Regions from separate parts of the Pseudodesulfovibrio mercurii genome, predicted to be linked through region 3. Evidence: predicted binding sites of a transcription regulator. Region 3 holds the regulator's gene; each other region holds the start of a gene.
What was found. Region 3 encodes sigma-54, which starts transcription at its own class of promoters, with help from an activator protein. Its sites were predicted from a motif close to CTGGCACGGNNNNTGCTT; they were not measured.

Region 1 (5,929 bases), 850 kb from region 3:
GACGCGCCTTCCGTGAACGAGCTGGTGGACGCGGACACGGGCTCCTTATAGTGCCGGGTCAGGGCCGAGCGGTGGTAGGCGCAGCAGCCCTGGGAGCCGTGGGAGTGCGGCAGGCAGCCGTGGATGCCGAGCGCGGCGTACATGGCGCCGATGGGCTGGCACGTCTTGGCCGGATTGATGGTCAGCGACTTGCGCTCCATCACTTCAACGGGGGTATGTCTGAGTAATGCCATGGTTCTCTTCCTTCCTTATTCCCACACAAAGGTGCCGGTGAGTTCGGGAGACTTCTGCCAGGGGGCCTCCGTGTAGGACCAGACCTTGCTGCTCACGAGGCGATCGACCGTCTTGTAGAAGTTGATCGCGCCCTTGAAGCCCGCGAAGGGTCCGCCGTAGTCGTAGCTGTGCAGCTGGAGCATGGGCACACCGTTCTTCTGGATGGAGTACTTCTCCTTGATGCCGGCGCAGAAGATGTCCGGCTTGTAGAGCTCCACCAGCTTTTCGGCCTCGTACTGGTTGAGGTCGTCGATGACGATGGTGCCGTTGCCCATCTGCTCGTTCATGCCGTCGTAGTCCTTGAACTCGAAGCCGGAATCCTCCATGGCCTTGATCTGCTCGGGGGACTTGCGCGGGTTGTAGAGTTCCGGATCGGCCGAGACCTCGATCTCCTCGATGTTGCGGGAGTCGGCGTCCGGGACCAGTTCCGGGATGACCCGGCGGCCTTCATAGTCGTCGCGGTGGGCGAACTCATACCCTGCGGACAGGGTCTTCATGCCCAGCTCGGTGAACAGGTCCTGGTAGTGATGGGCGCGGGAACCGCCGACGAACAGCATGGCGGTCTTGCCCTGGGTGTGCGGCTTGTGCGCGGCCAGGGCGGCCTCGACGTCCTTCATCTCCTCGGCGATGACCTCTTCGATGCGGTCGATGAGCTTCTGGTTGCCGAAGTACTCGCCGATCTTGCGCAGGGACTTGGCCGCGGACTTGGCGCTGATGAAGTTCACCTTGAACCACGGGATGCCGTACTTGGTCTCCATCATGTCGGCCACGTAGTTGATGGACCGGTGGCACATGACCAGGTTCAGATCGGCGTGGTGGGCCCGGGCGAACTGGTCGTAGGACGAGTTGCCGGAGAAGGTGGACAGGCAGGTGATGCCGCACTTCTTGAAGATGCGGTCGATCTCGAAGCCGTCGCCGCCGATGTTGTACTCGCCGAGCAGGTTGATCTTGAACTCGCCGTCCTGTTCCTTCTGCTCCTCGCCCACCAGGTGGGTGAAGACCTGGTTGTTGGCGATGTGGTGGCCGGCGGACTGGGAAACGCCCTTGTAGCCCTCGCAGGAGAAGGCGAACACGTTGCAGTCCCCGAACTTCTCCTTCATCTTCCTGGACACGGCATGGATGTCGTCGCCGATCAGGCCCACCGGGCAGGTGGCGAAGACGCAGATGCCCTTGGGATGGAGCAGGTCGTAGGCCTCCTGGATGGCGGCCGCGAGCTTCTTCTCGCCGCCGAAGATGATGTCCTGGTCCTGCATGTCCGTGGAGAAGCAGTAGGGCATGTAGTTGGCGCCGTCCGGACCGGGGTCGGTCTGGTTGCGGCGGGTCAGCCAGGAGTAGAATCCGCAGCCGATGGGGCCGTGGGTGATGTTCACGATGTCGCGGGTCGGGCCCATGATGACGCCCTTGCAGCCTGCGTAGGTGCAGCCCCGCATGGTGATGATGCCAGGGATGGTGCGGACGTTGGCCAGAATCTCCGGCGGCGAGTCGCTCCCCGTGGCTTCGTTGATCATGATCTGCTTGGCGCGCTTGCGGGCCACCTTCGGAGGATACTTGGAAAGGATATCTTCCTTCACGTCGGTGGGCGTGAGCTGCACGAGCTTTTTCGTCTTGGCCATGTATACTTTCTCCTTCAATAGGCGCTAAGCGATCGCCTTTTCACCGGTTTCATGGGTTCTGACGCGCACGGCGTCACCGACGGGCAGGACGAAGATCTTGCCGTCGCCGGGCTTGCCGGTCCGGTTGGCGGCCATGATGGCCTGAACCACGTCCTCCACCATGTCGTCGGGCACGACCACGGTCACCATGCGCTTGGCGTAGAGCTTGCCCTTCTCGCCCAGCACTTCGGCCGCTTCCTCGTAGCCCTGCTCCACTCCGGAGACGATGGCCGCATTGACGAACCCCTTGCCGCGGCCCTGCGCCTCGTGGGCGAAGAAGGCATCCACACCGGCTTCGGTGAGGGCGGACTTGGTCTTGTTCATCATGTTCATGCGCACCACTGCGATGACTTCCTTCATTACGCGGCCCCCTCGCTGGCTGCGGCGGTCTCGTTGACGCCGGAGCTGATGGTGTAGACACCTTCCACTTCGGTGACGAAGATCTTGCCGTCGCCGAAGGCGCCCTTGGTGCCGGAGCGGGCGGCGTCCATGATGGTGTTGATGACGAATTCCTTGTCCTCGGCGTTGACGACGCTCATGAGCATGGTTTTGGGGATCTCGTCATAGGTGACCTCGCCGATCTTGATGCCGCGCTGCTTGCCGCGACCGGCCACGGAGTACTTGGTGACGGCGGGAAAGCCGTTGTCCATAAGGGCGGCCAACACGTCGTCCGCTTTCTCGGGCCGAACAATTGCTCGAATCATGATCATCATTTGTGGGATCTCCTATTTTCTTGCTATCTTTGGCTTTTGATTAATTTCAGCGTTAGTGACGGGAACTAGGCTTCCATGATGCCGTAGTCCATGAGCAGCTGCTCGAGGTCTTCGATCTGCAGCGGCTTGGGGATGGTGAACATCTGGTTCTCGTCGATGGCCTTGGCCAGGCCGCGATACTCGTTGGCCTGGGGCACGGTGCCGTCCCACTCGATGACCGTCTTGCGGTTGATTTCGGCGCGCTGGACGTCGTTGTCGCGGGGCACGAAGTAGATCATCTGGGTGCCCAGCTTGGAGGCCAGCTCGGTGATCAATTCGGCCTCGCGGTCGGTGTTGCGGGAGTTGCAGATCAGGCCGCCCAGACGGACGCCGCCGGATTCCGCGTACTTCATGATGCCCTTGCAGATGTTGTTGGCCGCGTACATGGCCATCATCTCGCCGGAGCAGACGATGTAGATTTCCTGGGCCTTGCCGTCGCGGATGGGCATGGCGAAGCCGCCGCAGACAACGTCGCCGAGGACGTCGTAGAAGGCGTAGTCCAGACCCTCGGACTCCTCGTAGGCGCCCAGGGACTCGAGCATGTTGATGGAAGTGATGATGCCGCGACCGGCACAGCCGACACCGGGCTCCGGGCCGCCGGACTCAACACACCAGGTCCCGCCGTAACCGGGCTTGCGGATGTCTTCGAGTTCCACGTCCTCGCCTTCTTCGCGAAGGGTGTCGAGCACGGACTTCTGGGCCAGGCCGCCGAGCAGCAGGCGGGTGGAGTCGGCCTTGGGGTCGCAACCGACGACCATGACCTTGCGGCCCATTTCAGCCAGGCCGGCAACCGTGTTCTGAGTGGTGGTGGACTTGCCGATGCCGCCCTTTCCGTAAATCGCTACTTTCCTCATGATTTCTCCTCCATGGGTTTGTTTGCGTCGATGGGTCCCCTATGGCAAAGGACGTGCCAAACGCAAAATAACATGTCATCATGCTGTTTTTAAAGGAGAAATCAGATTGTCTACAGCACTGTTGTTTCCTACGAAAAGTGTAGGTTGAGACCTCGGCTCCAGACACAAGTGTTGTAGCCTACAAAAACGTAGGTAAAATCCTCTCATTTCAGTCAAGAAATTACTTATTTTATTTCAATATGATAGATGAAAAGTCCGCGTTGGCATCCTTCATGCTCAAGGGAAGGCAGGATCATCGACAACCATACAAGAGGACAAAGCACATGTTGATCGACACCACACTCAGGGAAGGAGCGCAGCTCTTCGGGGCCTACTTCTCCATGGAGGCCCGGGAACGGATCGTGTCCGGCTTGCTGTCCATCGGCGTGGACGAGATCGAGCTGGGCTGGGTCGGCCAGGAGGGCCTGGACGAACTCATCCATAGAATAGGGAAACGGCGCGGCCGGACCGCCCTGTCCGTCTGGTCGCCCTGCCGCGAGGCGGACATCCGCAAGGCCTCGGGCCTGAAGGTGGACCGCATCAACATCGGCGTGCCCGTTTCCGACCTGCACATCGAAAACCGACTCCGGACCGACCGCGAGGGGCTTCTGGAACGCCTGGCCCGCACCGTGCTCGCGGCCCGGCTCTTGGGGATGGATTACGTGTCCGTCGGCCTGGAGGACCTCTCCAGGGCCGACACGGACTTCGCCCTGAAGGCGGCCGGACTGGCCCAGGACGTGGGCGCGGCCCGCGTGCGCCTGTCCGACTCCCTGGGGCTGCTCACCCCGATGAAGACCGCTGAACTGGTCGCCGCCTTCCAGCGGAAACTGGACATCGACCTGGCCGTGCACTGCCACGACGACTTCGGCATGGCCACGGCCAACGCGGTCACCGCCCTGTCCAGCGGCGCGGACTACGCCGACGGCAGCGTGCTCGGCATCGGCGAACGGTCCGGCATCGCGGCCACCGAGGAGCTGGCCACCTACCTGACGCTCAAGGAGGAAAGTCATGCATACAAGGTTGAAGACCTTCGCGGCCTCTGCCATTTCGTTTCTCAAGCTGCCGGGGTGCCGATTCCCCGAACCAAGGCGATCGCGGGCAAGGACATTTTCGCTTGCGAGTCCGGCCTTCACGCGCACGCCCTCAGCAAGTCGCCTGAGCTTTTCGAGCCCTTCGATCCCGGCCGCATCGGCGCGGACCGGATGGTCGCGGTTGGCGGCAAGAGTGGGCGAGCGGCGGTCGCCCACGCCCTTGCGGACCGTGGGCTCGAGCTCCCCGAGCAGGGACTCCCGGCCCTTGTGGACGAAGTAAGGAAGCTGGCCTGGGAGCTGGAACGCCCCCTGACCGACAAGGAACTGACCAAGCTGGTCAAGAACTAGGAGGTTGCATGTTCAAGAAGCTCATCTACGTCTGTCTGTGGCTCTGCATCCTGTCCGGCACCGCGTCCACGGCCTCTTCGCCGGCCGTGAGTCAGGCCCCGGCCTCCTTCGCGACGGCGCCCGTCCGGGCCACCCTCACCCCGTAGACCCGGCATGGACTTCACCGCGCTCCTGATCACCGGCAAGCTGGCCCTGGCGGTCACGCCCCTGCTGCTCGCCCTGTGCATGCCCCTGGCCTACTGGCTGGCCATGTCGCGCGCGCCGGGCAAACGCTTCGTCGAGGCGGCCTGCAACCTGCCCATGGTCCTGCCGCCCACGGTGCTCGGCTTCGGTCTGCTCATGGTCATGAGCCCGGCGTCCCCCTTCGGCGCGGCCTGGGAAGCCCTGTTCGGCTCTCCCCTGCCCTTTTCCTTTTCCGGGCTGGTTCTCGGTTCCCTGGCCTACAGCCTGCCCTTCGGGGTTCTGCCCATGCGCGCCGCCTTCGAGAAGATCGATCCCGGCATCGTGGAGGCGGCCCGCTGCTCGGGCATGACCCACGTCCAGGCCTTCCGCCACGTCATCCTGCCCAACGCCATGGGCGGGGTCACAGCCTCGGCCGCGCTCATCTTCGCGCACACCGTGGGCGAGTTCGGCGTGGCCCTGATGCTCGGCGGGTCCATCCCCGGCCGGACCAAGGTGGCCTCCATCGCCATCTTCGAACACACCGAGTCCCTGGAATACGGCCAGGCGGGCATGCTCTCCCTGGCCCTGCTGGTCGTGAGCTACGCGACCCTGCTTTTCATCGGACGCCACGGCCTGGCCGGACGCCCCGCACCCGCAAGGACCCCGGCGGACGTCCGGTCCCGCCGCCGCGCCTTTCAAGATACCCAGAGAGGTTTCCATGCAGACCATATCCACGCAGTACGGTGAACTGATCCCCCAACACACCTCCGACGACTTACGCAAACGGGACATCCTGCCTGTGGAGTACCACGCCTCGG
Region 2 (5,929 bases), 770 kb from region 3:
ATCGTGCAGGATTTCTAGGTGTTGAAGACTCTCGGCGCGCCGCCTGTGTCTTCCACCCGGAATCCGGCGGCGGCGATCTTGTCGCGCAGTTCGTCGGACAGGGCGAAGTCCTTTGCCTCGCGCGCCTTCTGGCGGTCGGCCACCAAGCCCTGGACCGGGACGGGCAGGTCGGACAGGGGCACGGGCATCTGGGCGGGGTCGAGGATGGCCAGGATGGCGTCCATGGCCTTGAGTTCGTCCAGGCAGGCCCGGGCGGCCGCGCCGGTCAGCCGGTCGTCCCCGGCCCACTGGTTGACCTGCTTGATGAACCGGAACAGGGCGGGCCAGAAATGGTGCAGCTTGAGGCCGTCGTCCATGGCCGTGCGGAAGGCCGCCTTGAGGTCGAAGACCGCCTGCTCCACGTCGGTCGAGACCGTGTCGCCGCGCGCGTCGAGCGCCAGGGTCAGGGCCACCGCGCCCTCCTGGATGCGCCGCCAGTTGCGCGCCCACATGGCCAGGTTGTCGGCCGAGGCGCAGAGCGGCTTGCGCGGGGCGGCGGACAGGAGCCACAGCCGGGCCGCGCGGAACCCGCCGAGGGTTTCGGCCACCGTGGCCAGGGTCTCGCCCTCGGCGTCCGAGGTCTGCTGGCAGGCGGTCCACGCCTGGACCTCGCGCCCGGCCGTGGACCAGATGGCCCGCAGGTTCTCCAGGTGCGGGAAGCGGTGCTTGTCCGAACCGATCATCACGTCCGTGCGCGGCAGCTCGTCGAGCGCCATGGCCGCGTGCTGCAAAAACCAGCTCGGCCGCACGTTGCCCCACTGGGTCTCCAGGACCTCGCCGCGCTTCAGGTCCATGAGCGAGGCGCGCTTGAGCAAGGTGAAATCCAGCGGGTTGTCCTTGACGTAGGCGTCCAGGTCCACGGTGCGGCCGCCCGAGACCTTGTCCATGTCCACGGTGCCGATCTCGCCGTACCGCTTGTCGCGGAACACGTCGAAGTAGACGCTGCGCAGCTTCTCGTAGGCCAGCCCCTTGCCCAGGAGCTTGCGGCACAGGGAAAGCGCGGTCTCGTTGCTGGCCGAGGACAGGGGAAATTTCAGTTCATCGGACAACCCCATAGCCCGGCCGCGCGCCAGGATGTCTTCGCGCCGCGACTCGGCCAGGGAGGCCCGGTCCGTGTCCGCCTCGCGGGCGGCCGCCAGGGTGCGGTCGTCCATGTCGGTCAGCCCGGCCACGCCCGAGGCCTTGACCCCGCGCCCGGCCAGGTGGCGGAGGAACACGTCGAGCAGCACCAGCCGCCGCCAGGAGTCCAGGCCGTCCGGGTTGTCCAGGCTCGGGCCCATGGTGTACGCGCAAAGGCCCGCGCCGGTGTTGAGCATCTTGTCCGCGCCCGTGGCCATGTCGAAAATCGTCACCCCGCTGCCCGACTGCCGCCGGTAGAGGTGGGTGGACAGGTAGCGCTCGCCCGAGTCCGGGAAGATGACTACGATCAGCCCCTTGTCCAGCCGCTCGGCCATCTGCAACGCTCCGCCCAGCGCCGCGCCCGAGCTCATGCCCGCGAAGATGCCCTCCTCGCGCGCCAGCCTGCGGCAGTTCTCGAAGGCGTCCTCGTCCTCCACGTGCAGGACCTCGTCCAGGGCGGTCTTGTCGTAGATGCCCGGCGGGTAGGATTCGAGCATGTTCTTGAGGCCCTGAATCTTGTGACCCGCGTAGGGCTCCACCGCGGCCACGTAGACCTTGCCCATCTCGTGCAGCCGTTTCGCGATGCCCATGGCCGTGCCCGAGGTGCCGAGCGTCATGACGCAGTGCGTCACCGCGCCGCCGGTCTGGTCCCAGATTTCCAGCCCGGTGCCCATGTAGTGCGCCTGGATGGAGGCCGGGTTGTTGTACTGGTCCATGAGCACGTACTTGTCCGGCTCCTCGCGGGCGTAGCGGTAGGCCTGCTCGATGGCCCCGTCCGTGGCCAGGTGGCCCGGCGTCAGCTCCAGCTCCGCCCCGTAGGCGGCCATGATCATCTTGCGCTCCTCGCTCGCCGTCTCGGGCATGAGCAGCTTGATGCGGTACCCCTTGATGGCCGCGACCATGGCCAGCCCGACCCCGGTGTTGCCCGAGGTGGCCTCGATGATGATCTTGTCCCTGGTCAGCTCGCCCGATCGCTCGGCGGCCTCAATCATGGCGGCGGCCACGCGGTCCTTGATGGACCCGCCGGGGTTCTGGCTCTCGATCTTGGCCAAAATCCTGACGTTGGGATTGGGGTTGAGGTGGCGAATCTCCACCAGCGGCGTATTGCCGATCAGCTCAAGCAGGTTCTTGTTCATCGTAGCGCCCTGAAATCATGCGGCTTGGGTTCTGGATCAATGCCCGCACCCTAGGGCAAAAACAGCCCCGGCGCAACTGGCATGCAAAGTGCATTTTCCCGGCGGAACCGTCCATTTTTTGAGCATGCGAGGCCGCGCCATGAATCCGTATCCGTTCCTAAAGGACAACATCGAATACCTGCAACGCACCGGGAATCCCATCTTCCAGTGGCTCTCCTCCCGCCCGTTCAACGAGGACAAGCTCAAGACGCGGCTCTTCCCCAACGAGGCCGGGCTCCTCGACTGGGAGATGGACAACGGCAAGGGAATGTTCGCCTCCCTGCCGCCCCAGGGGCTCTACGCCAACTGGGTCCACCCGGAAAAGGCGGTCACCTCGGCCACATTCATCGTCGGCTGCAACCTCGGCTACGGGGTCAACCACGTCCTGACCCACACCCCGGACACGCACAAGGTCATGCTCCTGGAGCCGCGCTCCGAGATGCTCCTGGCCTGCCTGGGCCAGACCGACTACCGCCCGTTCTTCGAGAGAAAGAAATTCCACCTGATGGTCCCGGACGAGCGCTTCCTGTCCGAGGTGGTCCGCAACCTGGACCTCCAGTTCATCTACGGCCAGATTCACCTCAAGAGCGACATCCCCAGCCGCCAGCTCGGCCCGGAATACGCCCGCTGGTCCACCTGGCTGCGCCACAAGCTCGAAAACTTCTCCCTGGAGCTGTCCACCCTGCGCCACCGCCAGGACGTCATGGTCAAGAACGAGATCGACAACTTCGCCAAGGCCATGCGCGACGGCAGCCTCAAGTCCATGGAGGGCAAGGGTGCGGGCGTGGGCGCGGTCATCCTCGGCGCGGGCCCGTCGCTCGAGACCATGGCCCCGCTGCTCAAGGCCAAGACGGGCCACGTGCTCTACACCTGCGCCCTCCAGACCGTGCCCTCCCTGCAGAACCTGGGCATCAAGCCCCACCTGTGCGCGGCCATCGACTACGACGCGACCATGCTCAAGGTCTTCGAGCGGCTGGACCCGGACTTCGTTCAGGACGTGCCTCTCGTCTACTCCACCAAGATCGACCCCATGGTCCTCAAGCGCTACCCCGGCCCGACCCTGCCCCTGTGGACCGTGGGCGGCGTGGGCACCTACGTGCTCAAGGAACGGGACCTGGTGCTCGACGCGGGCGGCAACGTCTCGGTGACCCTGTCGCGATTCCTGCGCTACTGCGGGGTCTCCCACCTGCTCCTGGCCGGGCAGGACTACGCCTGGATCAACGGCCGGTCCCACTCGGGCGGCCACCACAACCACACCACCGACCTGCACCGCCGGTCCTGGCACCAGACCACGCGCAACCTGGACGGCGAGGAAATCCTGACCACCCTGCAATACATGACCGCCAAGCGCGAGCTGGAGGAGGACCTCAAGCGGTCCGAATTTCCCGTCTTCAACCTCTACGGCGGCGGCGCTGTCATCGAGGGCGCCACCGTGGTGGACGTGGATACGGCCTACGACAAGGGCATCCTGGCCTCGGCCCCCGGCGCGGTGGAAGGCTTCCTGCGCGATCTGGCGGCCTGCCGCCGGGGCACCCCGCCCCTGCGCATGGAGCCGCGCTCGCCCCGCTGGACCACCTCCCTGCGCAACATGGAAAAGCACCTCGCCAAGCTGTTCAAAAATCTCAAGGCCAACCAGAAGGAAATCCACGCAGCCCTGACCCGAGTGGAGCTGTTCGTCAAGCAGGACCCGCTCTACGGCCCGTACCTGTTCAACGAGATCGTGGACCTGGCCGGGCTGACCAGGGCCAAGTCCGCCTTCGAGGCCGGGGACCTGGGCGAGTTCAAGCGCATCGCCAAAAACGTCCTGCGCAAGGTCCGCGAAATCGACCGCAAGGTCTGCCTTGCCGAGGACGAGCAGGCCGTGGCCTGATTCCGCACACAACACGCCAACCTCCCGCAAACACGGACGATCCGTTAAAAATCACGGGGTGCTTGTCTTTGCGGCGGTTCCGTGAAATAGTGCCCCGCCATGGACGAGAAGAAACCCTTTCTGACCGAGGACGGCACCCTGGTCATCCCCTTCGAGTGCTCGGACAACGCCGACAAGTACTGGAAACAGGAAGGCAAGTCCCTGACCGACATCCTCAAGGAACTCAAGGCGAGCCCCGAGGTCTGGGCCCGGTACACCCACGAGCCCTACCCCTCCAACGGGGACGGCGAGTCCTAGGCGCGCCGCGCCCGGCTTGCCTGGCTCCTCCCGATGGCTTATAAACCCGCATGCGCTGCACTTCCCTGAAACACTGGGCGCTCTATTCCGCGCCCCTGCTCATCGTCCTCGGCCTGCTCTGGTTCGGGTTCGGGAGCGAGCGGGAGGTGGCCGCGTTCTTCAAGGATCACCGCGCGGCCCACGCCGGGCTCAAGACCTTCCTGCGCCTGGTCACGGATTGGTGCAACCCCCTGTTCTACGTCTTCTACGCGGGCATGCTCCTGACCGCCTGGCGGTCCGGCAACCGCGAACGGCTGCGCTTCGTCCTCGTCCTGCTGGTGGTCCAGGGGGTGGTGGCCGGACTGGCCGTGCACTTCACCAAATATCTCATCGGCAGACCCCGGCCCGGCCAGGGCGGCTGGTACGAGCCGCTGTCCGGCCGCGCCGCCCAGGAGGCCCTGCCCTCGGGCCACACCACCGAGATCACCGGCTGGACCCTGCCCCTGGCCCTGCGCGCAGCGCGCGCGGCCGTGCCCCTGCTTCTCGGCCTGTTCCTGGCCCTGGTGGGCTTCTCGCGGGTCTACCTCGGCTGGCACCATCCCACGGACGTCTTCTTCGGCTGGCTGCTCGGCAGCGTGGGCGGTTTCGCCGCCGTGATCATCGCCGATTCCTCGCTTTTCAGGAGATCATGACATGAGCGTCGCCCGCACCATCTGGACCCGGCTCGAAAACCATCCCTGGCTGACCATGACCCTGGCCGTCCTGGCCCAGACTTGGTTCACCCTGAACAACCGCGCCCTGTGGTTCTCGGACGAGGTCCGCTACGCCGACGCCTACCGGAACCTGGCCCAGGGCGGCAAGTGGATGGTCCTGGCCCTGAACGGCCAGGCATACCCGGACAAGCCGCCGGTCTACTTCTGGTTCCTCTGGCTCATCGACAAGCTCACGCCGCTCGACCCGCCCGCCGTGTTCTTCGCGGGCGCGGCCTGCTCCGGCCTGTTCTTCCTGTTCGCGGCCTACGCCCTGGCCCGGACCCTCAAGTTCGACCGGACCACCTCGCTCGCCTCCTCCCTGATCCTGATCTCCACCTTCATGGTCGCGGCCCTGCTGCACTACTCGCGCATGGACCTCATGTTCGCGGGCCTGATCATCCTGAGCCACGCCGCCTTCTACCGGGCCTACACCGACAGGACCGAAGGCTGGTGGCCGGTCTGGGGATTCGCCCTGGCCGGGGCCGCCACCCTGGTCAAGGGGCCGCTCGGCTTCCTCTTTCCCCTGATGAACGTCGCCCTGTTCCTGGCCTTCAAGGGCGAACTCAAGCGGCTCTTCTCCCGGCGCACCGGGCTCGGACTGCTGGTCATGCTGACCATGCTCGCCGCCTGGGTGGCGGGCGTGATCCTGGCCGAGGGTCCGCGCTTCCTGATCGACACCGTGCTCGGCAAGCAGATCC
Region 3 (5,929 bases):
ATGCTGGGCGAGCATGGTCTAGAACCTCACCTGCACGGGGTCGTTGGGCACGCAGCGGAAATCGAGTTCCACGCCCTGGCGGTTCAGCTGGCGCAGGCAGGTCTCGTCCTCGTCGGACAGGGCCACGCTCGGGGAGATCTGGCGCTTGCCCGGGCTGTAGTGGACGTTGCCGATGTTCAGTACGTGGAAGCCGAACCCGGAGTCGAAGGCCCGGCGGGCGTCGGCACAGCTGGAAAACAGGAGGATGGCCCCGCCGTCGCCGGCATTGGAACACATGCGGGCCATGGCCGAGGGGACCTCGTCCACGGTGATGAAGGAGCTCTTCACGGCCTGGGGGATGGCCAGGGACATGATCTCCTGCTGGAGGATATCGTGGGCCAGCTCGTCGTTGGCCACGATAACGGTCTTGGCGCCGGTGTAGGGCAGCCACGTCTCGATGATCTGGCCGTGAATCAAGCGGTTGTCGATACGAACGAGAGTCACGGCACCATCCCTACTTTTTCGTCGCTTTTTTGCGCAGCATCGCCCCGGCGACCTTGATTCCCTGCTGCCCCGCCACCATGGCCTTTTCGGCCAGGTCGGGCAACGTCAGGGAGCGGGCCTGGAGGGTGGCCACGAGCATGGGCAGGTTGACGCCGGTGATGACCTCGAGATTTTCCGATTTCATCAGGGACAGGGACATGGTCGTGGGCGAACCGCCGAACAGGTCGGTCAGGGCCATGACGCCCTTGCCCTGCTCCACGGACTGGATCGCCTTGCGCACATTTTCCAGGGCCTCGTCCACGCCCTTGTTCACGTCGATGCCCACGGCCAGGCAGTTCTCCTGGGGACCCAGGACCATCTCGGCCGCCTTGAGCAGGGTCTCGCCGAAGCTGCCGTGGGTGACCAGCACCACGCCGATCACGCCGGATTTCTTGTCAGTCTGTGCAACCATGTCTATCCGAGTTCCATGTGTCGATGTTCGATCGAAACCGTATACCCCTTTTCCTTCAGGGTTGCCAGTACCGACTCGGCCACGGAAACCGACCGGTGGCGGCCGCCGGTGCAGCCCAGGGCCAGGGTGATCCTGTAGCGCCCTTCCTCGGCGTACAGAGGCAGAAGATAGAGCAGAAAATCGTGGAACCGCCGGATGAAGCCCTGCCCCGTGGGATTGTCCAGGACGTAGTCGGACACGGCCTTGTCCAGGCCGGACAGGGAGCGCAGGGACTTGTCGAAATATGGATTGGGCAGGAAGCGGAGGTCGAAGACCAGGTCCGCCTCGGACGGCACGCCGTACTTGAAGCCGAAGGTGATGATGTGCACCCGCATGCCCAGCCCCACGTCCTCCAGGGCCGACCACTTGGTCTGGATGACCCGGCGCAGGTCGTGGATGGAGTAGTCCGTGGTGTCCAGGACCAGGGCCGCGCCCGAGCGGACAGGCGCCAGGAGCTTCTTCTCCATCTCCAGGGCCGCTTCCAGGCCGAGGTTGCGGCTCTCCAGCGGATGGGGACGGCGGGTGGTGGCGTAGCGGCGGACCAGTTCGGCCATCTTGGCCTCGAGAAAGAGGACCTGCGGGGTGATGCCCAACTCGGCGAACCCCTCCAGGGCCTTTCCCCAGCCGTCCACGAACTCGAACTGGCGCAGGTCCATGCCGAGCGCCATGCCGCGGTACTTGGTGTCGAAGGTCAGGATGAGCTCGGCCAGCTTGGGCGACATCTCGGAGGGCAGCCCGTCGATACAGAAAAATCCCAGGTCCTCGAAGACCTTGAGGGCGGTGCTCTTGCCGGACCCGGAAAGTCCGGTGACGATCACCACGGGAAAGGGATTGGTCGAGGTCAACGGAGTCCGCCCATGGAGTTACACGCTCTTGAGGAGGGCCCAGAGCCCTTCGACGTCCTCGGCCGACAGGAACGCCTTGCGGAATTCCTCGTCCTTGAGGAGACGGGATATCTGGGCCAGGACGCGCAGGTGCATGCCCGCCACCTGCTCCGGGGCCAGGACCAGGAAGAAAATGGTACAGGGCCTGTGGTCGAGAGCCTCGAACTCCACGCCCTTGAGGCTGCGGCCCACGACCACGATGACCTTTCCCAGATCCTCAAGCTTGCCGTGGGGGATGGCGATGCCGTCGCCGATACCGGTGGAGCCCAGCCCCTCGCGGTCGAGAAGGACACGGACCGCATGGTCCGTGTCCATCTCTGGATATTGCTCGCCCAGGGGGGCGACGAGTTCTTGCAGCACGTCCGACTTGGTCTCGGACTTGAGCTCGGGAAGGATCAGTTCCTTCGCCAGGTAATCACTGAGTTTCATGCTTAGTTACCGGGGTCTATGAGGCCGTAATCGCCGTTCTTTCTCTTGTAGATAACGTTGACGCCATCGGTCTCCGCGTTGAGGAAGACCAGGAATTCCTTGTCGCGGGCATCAAGCTGCATGGCGGCCTCTTCCACGGACATGGGCTTGGGCTCGTATGCATCGCTGCCGACGATGGTGGGCGACGAACCGGAAGCAAGGTCCTCGTAGGACAGGTAGTTCATCTGCACCAATTTATTGGGACTCGCCTGCCTGGGGCGATTCTTCATCTTTTCACGCATCTTGCGAAGCTGGGCTTCCAGCTTGTCCAGGACCATGTCTATGGTGGAGTACATGTCTTCCGAGTCTTCATAGGCCGAGATGTGAATGCGATCCGAGTTCAGGATCACGTCCGCCTTGTGGCGGAACTTATCGACCAGCAGGTTGACCTGGAGATCTGCCTCCGCATCGGAAACGTATTTCGCTACCTTTTCAAAACGCTTTTCCGCATACCCCTTGAGGTGATCGGAAGGCTCGAAGTTCTTGAAAGTGAAGCTGATGTTCATACGCTGCCTCCTGGTTGTGAGTGCCAAGCAGGGACTAGAAGTACTGCTTGCGTTTTGAAGACGAAGCAATGCCCATTGCCGAGCGGTATTTGGCGACCGTACGCCGGGCGATGTTCACTTCCAGCTTTTCCTGGAGGATCTCGCCGATGCGCTCGTCGCTGAGCGGTTTCTTCGTGTCTTCGTCTGCGATCATTTGCTTGATGAGCGCCTTGACGCTCTCCGAACCCACCTGGGAACCGTCGTTCAGGTCCAGGGCCGAGTTGAAGAAGAACTTCAGCTCGAAGATGCCGTGAGGGGTCGAAACATACTTGTTGGTCGTGATTCGGCTCACGGTGGACTCGTGCATCTCGATGTCTTCCGCCACCTCCTTGAGGATCAGGGGTTTGAGTTTCGTCACGCCTTCCTCGAAGAAGGCCCTCTGGAAGCCGACAATGCTTTCGACTACTTTATACAGGGTTCGCTGCCGCTGGTACAGACTTTTCATCAACCATGCGGCGGAACGCATCTTTTCCTGAAAATATTCCTTCTCCTTGTCGGCCGCGCCCTTCATGGAATCCATGTAGAAGGTGTTCATCTGAAGGCGGGGCATGCCGTCCTCGTTGAGGATGATGACGAAGTCCTCGCCGTACTTGTAGACGAAGACGTCGGGGCTGACATAGTGCGGTTCGGTGCTGGAAAAATTGGCGCCCGGCATGGGGTCGAGGGTCTGGATCAGGTCCAGGTAGGCCTTGAGGTCCTCCATGGAGATCTTGAACTTGCGGGCCAGGGGCTTGTAGCGGTTCTTCTCCAGGTCCTCCAGGTGGTCGCGCACCAGGGAGATGAGCGTCGGATCGTCGTAGCCCAGGACCTCCATCTGGACCAGCAGGCACTCCTGCGGGGTGCGGGAGCCGACGCCCACGGGGTCGAGATGCTGGATGCGGGTCAGGACGGACTCGACCTCCTCCGGGGTGGCCTGGACCATGGCGGTCAGTTCCTCCATGGAGGCCTGGAGGTAGCCGTTGGAGTCGAGATTGCCGAGGATGACGTCGCCGATGGCCAGTTCGTGCTCGGTGAAGCTGGACAGGCGCATCTGCCAGTTGAGATGCCCTTCCAGGGAGGGCTTGGAGGCCAGGCGGGCTTCGAAGGACATGCCCTCCTCCGGCATCTCCAGGTCGCGGGACAGGGCCTGCTTGGAGGTGGAGGAGAATTCGCCGAGGTAGTTCTCCCAGTCCGCGTTGCGGACCAGTTCCTCCTCGGCCTGGGATTCGGTCAGGACCTCCGCCTTGTCCGGGACCTCGGTCTCGGTCTCGGTCTCGTCCAGGAAAGGATTCTCCAACAATTCCTGCTGCACCGTCTCCAGCAGTTCAAGCCGCGAAAGTTGCAGCAGCTTGATGGCCTGCTGCAACTGGGGCGTCATGACCAGTTGCTGTGAGAGCTTGAGCTGTTGCCGAAGTTCCAATCCCATGATTCATCACCCGCTTGAGGTTGTATTTATCGGCTGCCGGATAACGAAAATTTTTTTCATTCGGCAGCCATTTTTTTCAGTTCGACTATGTCACAGTGAATTAAAGGATGCAACACAATTGTGATAACATCCTGTTTCTATTGCAAATTCAACGGGCATATTTCTGGTATGAAAAAAGTGTACCAACCTTTGCGAACGGTGTAAATCGGGAAAGCGGAAAAAGATGCGGAAAAGGCTCAGAGACGGAAATCCTCGCCCAGATATATCTGCCGGGCGCGGCTGGACTTGACGATCTCGTCCGGCCCTCCCTCCAGGATGACCGTGCCCTCGTAGACCAGGTAGGCGCGGTCGCAGATATTCAACGTCTCCCTGACGTTGTGGTCGGAAATGAGGATGCCGATCTCCATGGACTTGAGCACGGAGATGATCTCCTGGATGTCGATGACCGCGATGGGGTCGATGCCCGCGAAGGGCTCGTCCAGGAGGATGAACTGGGGGGCGAGGATGAGCGCCCTGGCGATCTCGAGCCTGCGCCGCTCGCCGCCGGACAGGAACATGGCCGCCTGGTCCGCCAGCTTGGTGATGGTGAACATCTCCAGGAGCTCGTCGGCCCGGACGCGCTGCTGCTTCGAGGTCAGGCCGGTCTGCTCCAGGATGATCTGGAGGTTCTGGCGCACGGTCAGCTTGCGGAAGATGGAGCTCTCCTGGGGCAGGTAGCTGACCCCCATGCGGGCGCGCTCGTGCAGGGGCTTGTCCGTAAGCGGCCGCCCGTTCAGGGTGACCTCGCCGGTGTTGGGCTGGACGATGCCCACGAGCATGTAGAACGTGGTCGTCTTGCCCGCTCCGTTGGGGCCGAGCAGGCCGACCACCTCGCGGGCGTTGAGCTCGATGTTGATCCCGTGGACGACCTCTTTCTGGCCGTACCGCTTGGACAAATTGGTGGCACGCAGTCCTTCCGCCATCTACTGCACCTTGAGATTGCCGGGGGTCATGAAGATGGCCTTGACGCGCTGCTCGCCGCCGATGACCTCGGACCGGTCGTCCTTGATGTGGAAGTTGATGACTTCGCCGGTCAGGGAGTTGGGGCCGTCCTGAAGCTTGGGATTCCGCTCCATCTTGAGCAGCTGCGGACCCACCAGGTAGGTCAGCTTGCCGCAGGTCCCCTCGGTGGTCCCCTTTTTGGCCCGGACGTTGCCCTCGGCCACGATGCGGTCCACGCTGTCGGCGGAGAACTTCTTGTCGGTCCTGGCCGAGAGGTAGGCCGAGAGCTTGTCGGCCCACAGGGTCAGCTCGCCGTGGGTGGCGACCACGTTGCCCACGAAGGCGATGACCTTGCCGGTCTCGTCGTAGGTCATGCGGTCGGAGGTGATCCTGACCGGCATGCGGCTCGGGTCCACGCCCACCGGGACGGGGGCGGGCGGCGGGGTTTCGGCCACCTCGGCCTTGACCTCGCCCTCGCCGGAATCGGCCTTGGGCGCCGGGGCGGGCGCGGCCGGCGTCTCCTCGACCACCTTGAGATACTTGGCGTTGGCGTAGCCCACGGCCTTGGCGAGGTCGCGGTCCTTTTCACCCAGTTCGAACACGGCCACCCAGCCGTCCTTGGGGAAGTCCGTGCGCACCCGCTGGCCCTTGGCCAGGGTGACCACGTGCTCCG

Region 1: the regulator sigma-54 is predicted to act here: its motif matches at 3,574-3,591, upstream of nifH (nitrogenase iron protein).
Region 2: the regulator sigma-54 is predicted to act here: its motif matches at 2,371-2,388, upstream of DND132_RS16540 (motility associated factor glycosyltransferase family protein).

The regions. Positions count from the first base shown of each region.
Region 1 covers NC_016803.1:1,434,630-1,440,558, forward strand. The annotation lists gene nifK (nitrogenase molybdenum-iron protein subunit beta) at 1-233, opposite strand, end outside; gene nifD (nitrogenase molybdenum-iron protein alpha chain) at 249-1,886, opposite strand; gene DND132_RS06590 (P-II family nitrogen regulator) at 1,911-2,285, opposite strand; gene DND132_RS06595 (P-II family nitrogen regulator) at 2,285-2,638, opposite strand; gene nifH (nitrogenase iron protein) at 2,704-3,531, opposite strand; gene DND132_RS06605 (LeuA family protein) at 3,855-4,949, shown strand; gene DND132_RS18450 (hypothetical protein) at 4,958-5,095, shown strand; gene modB (molybdate ABC transporter permease subunit) at 5,103-5,858, shown strand; gene DND132_RS06615 (hypothetical protein) at 5,830-5,929, shown strand, end outside.
Region 2 covers NC_016803.1:3,674,271-3,680,199, reverse strand. The annotation lists gene DND132_RS16545 (cysteine synthase) at 15-2,294, opposite strand; gene DND132_RS16540 (motility associated factor glycosyltransferase family protein) at 2,434-4,203, shown strand; gene DND132_RS16535 (hypothetical protein) at 4,303-4,500, shown strand; gene DND132_RS16530 (phosphatase PAP2 family protein) at 4,551-5,171, shown strand; gene DND132_RS16525 (ArnT family glycosyltransferase) at 5,173-5,929, shown strand, end outside.
Region 3 covers NC_016803.1:586,274-592,202, forward strand. The annotation lists gene DND132_RS02745 (PTS sugar transporter subunit IIB) at 19-483, opposite strand; gene DND132_RS02750 (PTS sugar transporter subunit IIA) at 494-934, opposite strand; gene rapZ (RNase adapter RapZ) at 937-1,818, opposite strand; gene DND132_RS02760 (PTS sugar transporter subunit IIA) at 1,837-2,286, opposite strand; gene hpf (ribosome hibernation-promoting factor, HPF/YfiA family) at 2,289-2,831, opposite strand; gene rpoN (RNA polymerase factor sigma-54) at 2,866-4,275, opposite strand; gene lptB (LPS export ABC transporter ATP-binding protein) at 4,512-5,237, opposite strand; gene DND132_RS02780 (LptA/OstA family protein) at 5,238-5,929, opposite strand, start outside.